Regions from separate parts of the Streptomyces sp. NPDC014991 genome, predicted to be linked through region 4. Evidence: riboswitches for the same ligand, from Rfam matches in the RefSeq annotation. Region 4 holds a riboswitch; each other region holds the start of a gene.

Region 1 (2,189 bases), on a different contig from region 4:
GCGCCAAGTTCCCGCAAAGACCGGAAGGAGAGGAGGGCCTCCTGGTCAGGGGGTGAGGCCCTTGTCCCGTAGCCACGCCATCGGGTCGATGCCGGTGGCCTGGCCGCCGGGGTGGACCTCCAGGTGCAGGTGCGGGCCGGTGACGTTGCCGGTGGCGCCGACACGGCCGATGACCTCCCCGGTGGTGACCTTCTGCCCGGCGGTGACGTTGATCGAGGACTGGTGGCAGAACCACAGCTCGGTGCCGTCGTCGAGGGTGAGGATCGTGCGGTAGCCGTAGGAGCCGGCCCAGCCCGCCTCGGTGATCGTGCCACCGTGGACCGCCTTGATGAGGGTGCCGGTGGGGGCGGCGAAGTCGAGGCCGGTGTGGTGACCGGAGGACCACATCGTGCCCGCCTGGCCGAACGTCGAGGTGATCGTGTACGAGGAGGTGGGCAGCGTGTACTGGCCGGCCAGCTTCGCCTGCTCGGCCTGCCGCTTCTCCTCGGCCTCCTTCGCGGCCTTCTGCTCCGCCTTCTTCTCGGCCGCGGCCTCCGCCTCGTCCTTGGCCGCGGCCGCCTTTGCGGCGGCCTCCTTCTCGGCCTGGGCGGCGGCGTCCGCGCTCTGCTTCTCGGCGGCGGCGAGCGCGACGGTGGTGGCCCTGCTGTCGGCCTGGCCCTGCTGCTGCTCGGCCTGGGCCATGATCCGGTTGCGCAGGGCCTCGCCCGCGTCGGTGCCCTGCTGGTCGTCCGCGGAGGCCACGCCGACGCTGCTGAGCGCCGTGGTGGCGGTCTCCGGAACCGCGGTGGAGGTGTCGTCGAAGAGGGAGCCGACGGAGGGCAGGTCCGGCAGGGAGATGGAGACCGGCGGCTTGCCGGTGTTGGCGCTGGCCATGCCGCCCGCGCCGACCGCGGCCATCACGCCGACGCCGAGGACGGTGGAGCTGCGGGCGAAGCCGCCTCGCTGCTTGGCGACGCGGTGCCGGCCGCGGACCGGGGCGACGGAGTCCTCGGTGGGGTTCCACTCCTCCCAGGGGCCCTCGTCCGCTCGGTAGGCGTCGTAGCCGAAGGTCTCGGTCTCGCGCTGAGCCGGCACGAACGGGGTTTCTGGGGCAGGCCGGTTGGACGCCACGCGGGCGCGCTCCTTTCCTTCCTCCGCCTACCGGGTTAGCTGACGGGTTCGGAGCAGGAAGGTCTCCTACGCGCGTATACCGGTCGTGGACTCCGTGAGCTCCACGTCGGCATTCGCGAGATTCACCCCAGGGTGGTGGTTCCCCGGTTCCCTTGCGGGATTCGGCGTGTGCGCGCGGAGCCGTCGCTGGTGACGGCTGGGACGACCGCGCTGCGTTATCGAACGTTAATAGACCTGCCAGTCACTTTCCAAGCCGTTCGCCTTGATCATTACAGTTCTCCCCCGGGGACTTACCGGTCACCATGCCTGCAAACCGGGCGAGTTGACGGACGTACAGGAGTCACTCGCGGCTTTGATGGTGACTCAATCGTCATCGCACGGCGCCCGTCCGGTCACCGTCGGTGACGAACCCCGGGGGGCACGGAACCGATGTGCATCGCACCCCGCGGATGGCGTACAGTAGAGACACAACGACGCGGGGTGGAGCAGCTCGGTAGCTCGCTGGGCTCATAACCCAGAGGTCGCAGGTTCAAATCCTGTCCCCGCTACTGAAGACTCAGGGCCGGAATCCATTGGATTCCGGCCCTGAGTGCTGTCAGGCGAGCAGATGCCCGTTCGGCGCCTTGGCGAGGGCCTCCAGCTCCGGGAGCACGACGACCCGGGCGCCCGCGCCGGTCAGGACGCCCGTGCCGTCGGCCGCCGCGACGAACGTGTCGGGCTCGCGCCACGCCGTGACCACCCGGCGCACCCCGGCCCGCAGGATCAGCTCGGCACAGGGGGCGGGCCGGGAGGCGCGGCGGGCGCAGGGTTCGAGGCTGCTGTAGACCGTGGCGCCGGGCAGGCGCGGGTCGGCCGGGTCGGTCTTCGCCAGGGCCGCCTCCTCCGCGTGGACCACCGGGTCGGCGCCTTCGCGGGAGTGGCCGCGGGCCAGCTCCGTACCGTCGGCGGCGACCACCACCGCACCGACGCTGAACGCCGTCCGGGAGGGCGGGCAGAGCGCGGCGAGTTCGCAGGCGGTGCGCAGCCAGTGGCGGTCGGCGGGGGTGGGGACCGGGCCGGTGCCGGGGGCCGTGGGCTCG
Region 2 (2,189 bases), on a different contig from region 4:
TGGCGCGCGCCCATCAGCAAGGTGCTGCTGCGTCATGCCGCCCTGTCCGACGACGACCTGGCGGCCGTGGCGCGTGCGGTGGTGGGCTCGCTGGCGACGGTCACGATGTCGGGGCCGGGGACCGTGGAGCTCCAGCCGAGCGGGGTGACCAAGGCGACGGGGCTGGCGCTGGCCGCCGAGCGGCTGGGGATCGGGGCCGGACGGGCCCTCGCCTTCGGTGACATGCCCAACGACATCCCGATGTTCGAGTGGGCCGGCCACGGCGTCGCGATGGCCAACGCCCACGCCGAGCTCAGGGCGGTCGCGGACGAGGTCACCTCGTCCAACGAGGACGACGGCATCGCCGTCGTCCTCGAGAGACTGTTCCCGGCCGACTGACCGGGATGTCAGCAGCGCCCGCCGCCGGTGCCGGTCAGTACGCGCCGAACACGTTGTCGATCGAGCCGTACCGCGCGGCCGCGTAGTTGCAGGCGGCGGTGATGTTCGCGACCGGGTCGTAGATGTCGAACGACGTTCCGGCCACGTGGTAGGCCTTGAAGGTGGGGTCGATGACCTGGAGCAGGCCCTTGGACGGGATGCCCGCGGCCGCGTTGGAGTCCCACAGGTTGATGGCGGCCGGGTTGCCCGACGACTCGCGGATGATGTTGCGGTAGATGCCGTTGTAGGTGCCCGGGATGCCCTTCTGAGCCATGATCGCGAGCGACTCGCGGATCCAGCCGTCGAGGGTGTTCGGGTAGCCGGCGGGGGTGCCGGCGGCCGTCACGGCGGTGGTGGTGGCCGCGGCGGCGCTGGTGGCGCCGACGAGCGGCAGTGCGAGGAGGGCGGCGCCGGTGCCCGCGGCGGCGAGGGCGCGGACGAGGCGGCTGTTGCGGTGGCGGCGGTACTGAACGGCGGCAGACATGGGTGTTCCTCTCCGACGCCTGCGAGGTGAGCTGTCGGGTTCGGGCGGGGAGGCGCCCGGCCGCGCCCTGGAGAAGGCACGGCTTCACCCCTAGCCGTTCCGGCGCGGCGTGTGCCGTGCCGGAACGGCGGCTTACCTGGGTCCCCCGCTCCTGCCGTACGAATGAGTTCGTGGATGGGTGATGTGGGCGGCGGCAGGATTAGGCGTCCGCCCGACGGCCGGGAACGTATGCGAGAGCACATGTCGGGAACAAGTGCCGGAATCACACAACGCACTATTTGACCTTGATCGACGCTGTATGGGGCACTTGATCCTTTGCGGCTGCCAACCCTCAACTCGCCTATGGCGCAGGGGCTCGGGAGGGTGTGGGCGTGCGGATCGGCCGGACCGGCGCGTGACCCAATTCACGAAATAGCAAATCGCTCCAAAACGGACAAGAAGGGAATCGGGGCGTTCCGGTCCTGAAGTCCGGTGGCGGGGGAACCGGGATCGGGCGCACGTCATTGCCGCGGGTGCGGGCGGTTGGCCGAAAGGGGGCGGGCGGAAGAAGTGGAGACATTACGACACCGTAGGCAAATTACCGTTAAGTCGATAAATGTCCCTTCTTACCACCCGATCACACTCCTGCCCGCTCTGATCTGATACCGCCCAGGCTGGACCGGTGGGCGCTATCGGTGATCGAAAGAGGACCGGATACGCTGAGTTGAGTGAGGGCAGCGACCTATCGACAAACCGTGTGATCGCCAGCAGACAGCAGCAGACAGGAGACCCCTCGTGACCGTCGTCGGGCCGTTTGGGCTGAGCGTGCGGGACCAGGCTCTGGAAGCCGATGTCCAGGCCGGATTGACGGCTGTCGAGGAAGGCTTGCTCGAGGCCACCAAGAGCGAGGTCCCGTTCATCACGGAGGCCGCGCAGCACCTCGTACGGGCCGGTGGGAAGCGGTTCAGGCCGCTGCTCGTGATGCTCGCGGCACAGTTCGGCGACCCCTACGCGCCGGGTGTCGTACCCTCCGCCGTGGTCGTGGAGCTGACCCATCTGGCCACGCTGTACCACGACGACGTGATGGACGAGGCGGCCGTGCGGCGCGGCGTGGCCAGCGCCAACACGCGCTGGGGCAACTCCGTCGCGGTCCTCACCGGCGACTTCCTCTTCGCCCGCGCCTCCCAGATCCTCGCCGACCTCGGGCCCGAGGCGGTCCGGGTGCAGGCCCTGGCGTTCGAACGACTGGTAACCGGCCAGATTCTGGAGACCGCGGGCCCCTCGGACGGCCGCGACCCGGTCGAGCACT
Region 3 (2,189 bases), on a different contig from region 4:
TCCTGCCGGGCCCGGCAGCGGTCACGCCCCGCACCTCACCGGCGAGGGCGAGCCGCTCCGCCCGTACTGGGGGCCGCGGCTCGCCCTCGCCGGCGCCGAGGCCCTCACGGCCGGCCCGCTGCCCGGTCGCCGGCCCTCGGAGTCCCCGCTCGACGGCCGCGAGGAGTATCCCGTCGAGGGCGGCCCCGCTGCCGAGCCGCACCGGCCACCAGCACCTGCCCAGGGCCGCCCTCGGCACCGACGTCACCGAGAAGCGCGGCCACGCGGACGCGACCCGGCATTCCGGTTGCGTCGCATCTGAGCCGGCTGACCGAATTGCGGCTTTTCGTCCAACTCGGCGCCAAAGGGGACGGTCTGGGGAGGGCTCAAGTGAGGAGCGTCATATCCGTGACCGTGCGTCGCGCGTCATGTTCACGTAATTCCGGTGCGCACAAGGGAAATTGAGGGGAGGGGGGAGACGGAAACAACGCAGGGTGACCATGAAACCCCCTATCCGGTCACCCGAAACACGAACAGCGGGCATCCGATGCTTGTTTCCTCGCGTCCCGCTCGCTTACGTTCACCACCAATCCGGACGGGACGCCGAATCCTGCCGCCGCCCGGAGCCCCTCACTTGACCCGCGTCCGGCAGGAGCGGGGGACCCACCAGGTACGACTGCCTGTCCGGTCTCCGCGACAGGCTTTGGGGTGCAGCCGTGCAGCGCACGGCCGGGCAGCTCCAGCCCGAACCCGACAGCTGACCTCGCAGGCGCCGGAGAGGAACCGCGCCATGCCCGCCAAGGGTAAGCACCGACGCCCCAAGCCCCAGCGCTTCTCCCGCTCCATCGCCGCCGCCGGAACCGGTGGCGCCGCGCTGGCACTCCCGCTGATCGGGGCCACCGGCGCGCACGCCGCGCAGGCCGCGGCCCCCGCGCAGGCCGTGTCCGGAAAGACCGTGCAGTCCCTCCCGGACACGGCGGACAAGACCGCCGCGCAGCCCGGCACGAGCCTGCGCACCTACACGGTCCGCAGCGGGGACTACCTCTCGAAGATCGCCGACGAGCAGCGTGTCAGCGGCGGCTGGCAGCGCCTCTACGACGACAACCGGCAGGCCGTCGGCGCCGATCCGTCGCTGATCCACCCGGGCCTGAAGCTCAGCCTGGGCGCGAAGGCCGCGCGGACGCGCACCGAGACCGCCGCCCCGCGGCACGTCCCGGCCGCCCCGAAGTCCACCCGGTCCGCCCGGTCCGCGCAGGCGGCGCCGTCCTCCGGATCCGCACCCACGTCCACCTCCACCGGCTACACCCTCCCGGTGGCCGGCGCCGCCACCGGCACCGCCTACCACGTGGCCGGCGGGATGTGGTCCAGCGGCTACCACACCGGCGTCGACTTCGTCGTCCCGACCGGCACTTCCCTGAAGGCCGTCGCCGCGGGCACCGTCGTCTCCGCCGGCTGGGGCGGCGCGTACGGCAACCAGGTCGTCATCCGGCTGCACGACGGCTACTACGCCCAGTACGGCCACCTCTCCCAGCTCTCCGTCTCGGCCGGCCAGAGCGTCTCCCCGGGCCAGCAGATAGGCCTGTCCGGCGCCACCGGAAACGTGACCGGCCCGCACCTGCACTTCGAGATCCGCACCACGCCGGACTACGGCTCCGACATCGACCCGGTCGGCTACCTCCGCCGGCACGGCCTCGCCGTGGGCTGACGCCCGGCCCCTTCCGCACCACCTGCCTGACACGCACACCGAAGGCCGGACCCCGAACTCGGGGCCCGGCCTTCGGTGTTCCGGTTGTGCGGCGTTCAACGCGCCTGACGGCCGCCCTATTCCGTGATGGGCGCGATCCCTGGAGTGGCTCATCTCACCGATCGTCAACCCCCGCTTACGGTCGCGTAGGTCACACCGGAAGGTGAATCATGATCCGACGTGGCAGACGATTCGAAGAATGACAACAGATCAGTGATCGGGTCGTACGTAGCGGTGGGGGACAGCTTCACCGAGGGCGTCGGCGACCCCGGTCCCGACGGGGCGTTCGTGGGCTGGGCAGACCGGTTCGCGGTGCTGCTCGCCGACCGGCGTCCCGAGGGCGACTTCCAGTACACCAACCTCGCCGTGCGCGGCAAACTGCTGGACCAGGTCATGGCGGACCAGCTCCCCAAGGCCCTGGAACTGGCTCCGGACCTGGTCTCCTTCTGCGCGGGCGGCAACGACA
Region 4 (2,189 bases):
CGTGGCGACGTACTGTCTGGGACAGGCCTCCTCCACCGCCGCGGTGCTGCTCGCGGCCGGCGCGCCGGGCAAGCGGTCCGCGCTGCCCGGCGCGCGCATGCTGATCGAACAGCCCGGGCTGCCCGAACCGTTGCGCGGCCAGCCCAGTGATCTCCTCATCGAGGCCGAGGAACTGACCCGGGTACGCGCGCTGCTGGCGGAGATGCTCGTCCGGCACACGGGGCGCACGGCCGGGCAGGTGCACGAGGATCTGGAGCGGGACCTCTTCCTGGACGCCCCCGGGGCCCTCGCCTACGGCCTGGTGGACCACATCGTGCCCAGCCGCCGGGACGCGCCCGGCGCACCGGACGCGAGGTGAGCGCCCCGATGCCGCCGGACCTGCCACCGCTGCCCGCGCTGACCCGGGCCGAAGGTGACCTGATCGACCGTTACCTGGAGGCGGCCGACCTGCTGGGCCGCGTCAATCCGGCCCGGCACGGGGACACGTACCACGGGCTGCGTGCGGCCCAGGCCCTGGTGCGCAAGGCGGCAGAGCTGCGGGACGCGCTCGAGGTGATGCACCAGCGGGGCGAGAGGGAGCTGCACGGGGACACGCTGGCACGGGCCTTGCGCGTGCTGGACGGTGAGCGCCGCACCGCTCGCGTCGCGCTCCCGCCCGACACCGTCGGCTGAGGGGGACACCCGACCCGCTGGACGGGGCAAGCCGTGTCGACGCCTACCGTTCGGGCCGGACTTGAAACGGCCCGAACGACGTACGCCCATCCGATGGACATCCAGAATGATTTTCGGGCTTCCCGACTTGTGCGGCACGTGGATTCAGTCTGCGCCGGAAAGCGTTTAGCCCCAGGTCCGGGCATACGCACGGGTGCTGACGGTGGCTCGAACACACCGACGTCCACCCGAACGGGTGAGTGGTGAGTAAAACCACAAATCCCCGATTCCGTTGGGATTTTCCGACAGTTGTAGGTCAAGATCCCTGACTGACGACAAGCCCCCGCCACCGCGGCGGGGCGATCCGGGCGGACGCCGAGTCCTGCCGCCGCCCGGATGACCGGTCGACAGGAGTGGATCGGCAGGAGTGGAGGACCCAGGCAAGACGGGTCGCCGGAACACATGTTCGTCTGCTCGACGCGGACGGGCGGGGTTCCGAGCAGCCCTTGGGGTGAAGCCGTGGCAACGCGGCCGGGCAACTTCGCCAGCCCGAATCCGACAGGTCATCCTTCACAGGCGGCTGACGAAGGGTTGCGCATGACTGCGCTCAATCGTGTCCCGTCGCTGATGGCCCGAGCCGGCACGGCCTCGGCCCTCACCCTCGCCGCCGTGGGCGGCTCGATCGCAGTGCCCGGCCTCGCCACCGACGCGTCCGCCGCGACGATGGCGACGAAGGCACTCAAGGTCGCGGCCTCCAAGAAGGGTGCACCGTACAAGTGGGGCGCCACAGGACCGCGCAGGTTCGACTGCTCGGGACTGACCCTCTACTCCTTCAAGAAGGTGGGCAAGAAGCTGCCGCGCACCGCCGCCCAGCAGTACAACAAGACCCACCACATCTCCGCCCGCAGCCGCAAGGCGGGCGACCTGGTGTTCTTCCACTCGGGTTCCAACGTGTACCACGTCGGCATCTACGCGGGCCACGGCAAGATCTGGCACGCCCCGAAGACCGGTGACGTGGTGAGGCTCCAGAAGATCTGGACCAGGAGCGTCTGGTACGGCCGGGTCAGCTGACCCGGCCGGGGAGCGGGAGCGGCGGCGCCGGCCCCGGTGAAACGGCCGGCTCCGGGCGCCAGGCCCGCTCCGAGCGCCGTAGCGCCGCCCCGGTGCCCGCCCGCAGCCCGCGGGCGGCCCGGGGCCGTCACGTGCCCCACGGAGCCGGCCGGGCGGCCACGACGCTCACGGCTCCCGCGGTCCGCCTGCCGGTAACGGGGCGGCCGGCAGCGTCCAGGGCAGTTCGATGCAGACCGTCTTGCCGCCCTCACGGGTGGGGCGGACACGGAGTCTGCCGCCGTGCTCCGCGGTGAGCCAGCGGATGATGACCATGCCGCGGCCGTTGTCCTGCTGCACGGCGGCGGGCAGTCTCTTCGGGAAGCGGGGATGACTGTCCGTTACGCCGATGCGCAGGTGCTCGTCCCGGTCGAGTGCGAGGGCGACCGTGAAGGTGGGTGACTGGCCGAGGGTGTGCTGCACGGCGTTGG

Evidence for each region. Region 4 has a riboswitch for cyclic di-AMP ahead of ACF1BE_RS25490 (C40 family peptidase). Riboswitches for the same ligand answer to the same signal wherever they lie in the genome.
Region 1: linked by a shared signal. The riboswitch ahead of ACF1BE_RS04085 (M23 family metallopeptidase) and the one ahead of ACF1BE_RS25490 (C40 family peptidase) in region 4 are both predicted to bind cyclic di-AMP.
Region 2: linked by a shared signal. The riboswitch ahead of ACF1BE_RS21335 (transglycosylase SLT domain-containing protein) and the one ahead of ACF1BE_RS25490 (C40 family peptidase) in region 4 are both predicted to bind cyclic di-AMP.
Region 3: linked by a shared signal. The riboswitch ahead of ACF1BE_RS15645 (peptidoglycan DD-metalloendopeptidase family protein) and the one ahead of ACF1BE_RS25490 (C40 family peptidase) in region 4 are both predicted to bind cyclic di-AMP.

Annotation. Positions count from the first base shown of each region.
Region 1 is NZ_JBIBVY010000002.1:21,579-23,767, forward strand. Features, by position in the region: gene ACF1BE_RS04085 (M23 family metallopeptidase) at 46-1,110, opposite strand; cyclic di-AMP (ydaO/yuaA leader) riboswitch at 1,123-1,287, opposite strand; tRNA gene ACF1BE_RS04090 (tRNA-Met) at 1,585-1,658, shown strand; gene ACF1BE_RS04095 (dihydrofolate reductase family protein) at 1,706-2,189, opposite strand, start outside.
Region 2 is NZ_JBIBVY010000013.1:105,260-107,448, reverse strand. Features, by position in the region: gene ACF1BE_RS21340 (HAD family hydrolase) at 1-378, shown strand, start outside; gene ACF1BE_RS21335 (transglycosylase SLT domain-containing protein) at 413-901, opposite strand; cyclic di-AMP (ydaO/yuaA leader) riboswitch at 905-1,085, opposite strand; gene ACF1BE_RS21330 (polyprenyl synthetase family protein) at 1,676-2,189, shown strand, end outside.
Region 3 is NZ_JBIBVY010000008.1:203,325-205,513, reverse strand. Features, by position in the region: cyclic di-AMP (ydaO/yuaA leader) riboswitch at 610-764, shown strand; gene ACF1BE_RS15645 (peptidoglycan DD-metalloendopeptidase family protein) at 770-1,684, shown strand; gene ACF1BE_RS15640 (SGNH/GDSL hydrolase family protein) at 1,937-2,189, shown strand, end outside.
Region 4 is NZ_JBIBVY010000018.1:53,361-55,549, forward strand. Features, by position in the region: gene ACF1BE_RS25480 (ATP-dependent Clp protease proteolytic subunit) at 1-358, shown strand, start outside; gene ACF1BE_RS25485 (hypothetical protein) at 367-672, shown strand; cyclic di-AMP (ydaO/yuaA leader) riboswitch at 1,109-1,246, shown strand; gene ACF1BE_RS25490 (C40 family peptidase) at 1,249-1,722, shown strand; gene ACF1BE_RS25495 (ATP-binding protein) at 1,888-2,189, opposite strand, start outside.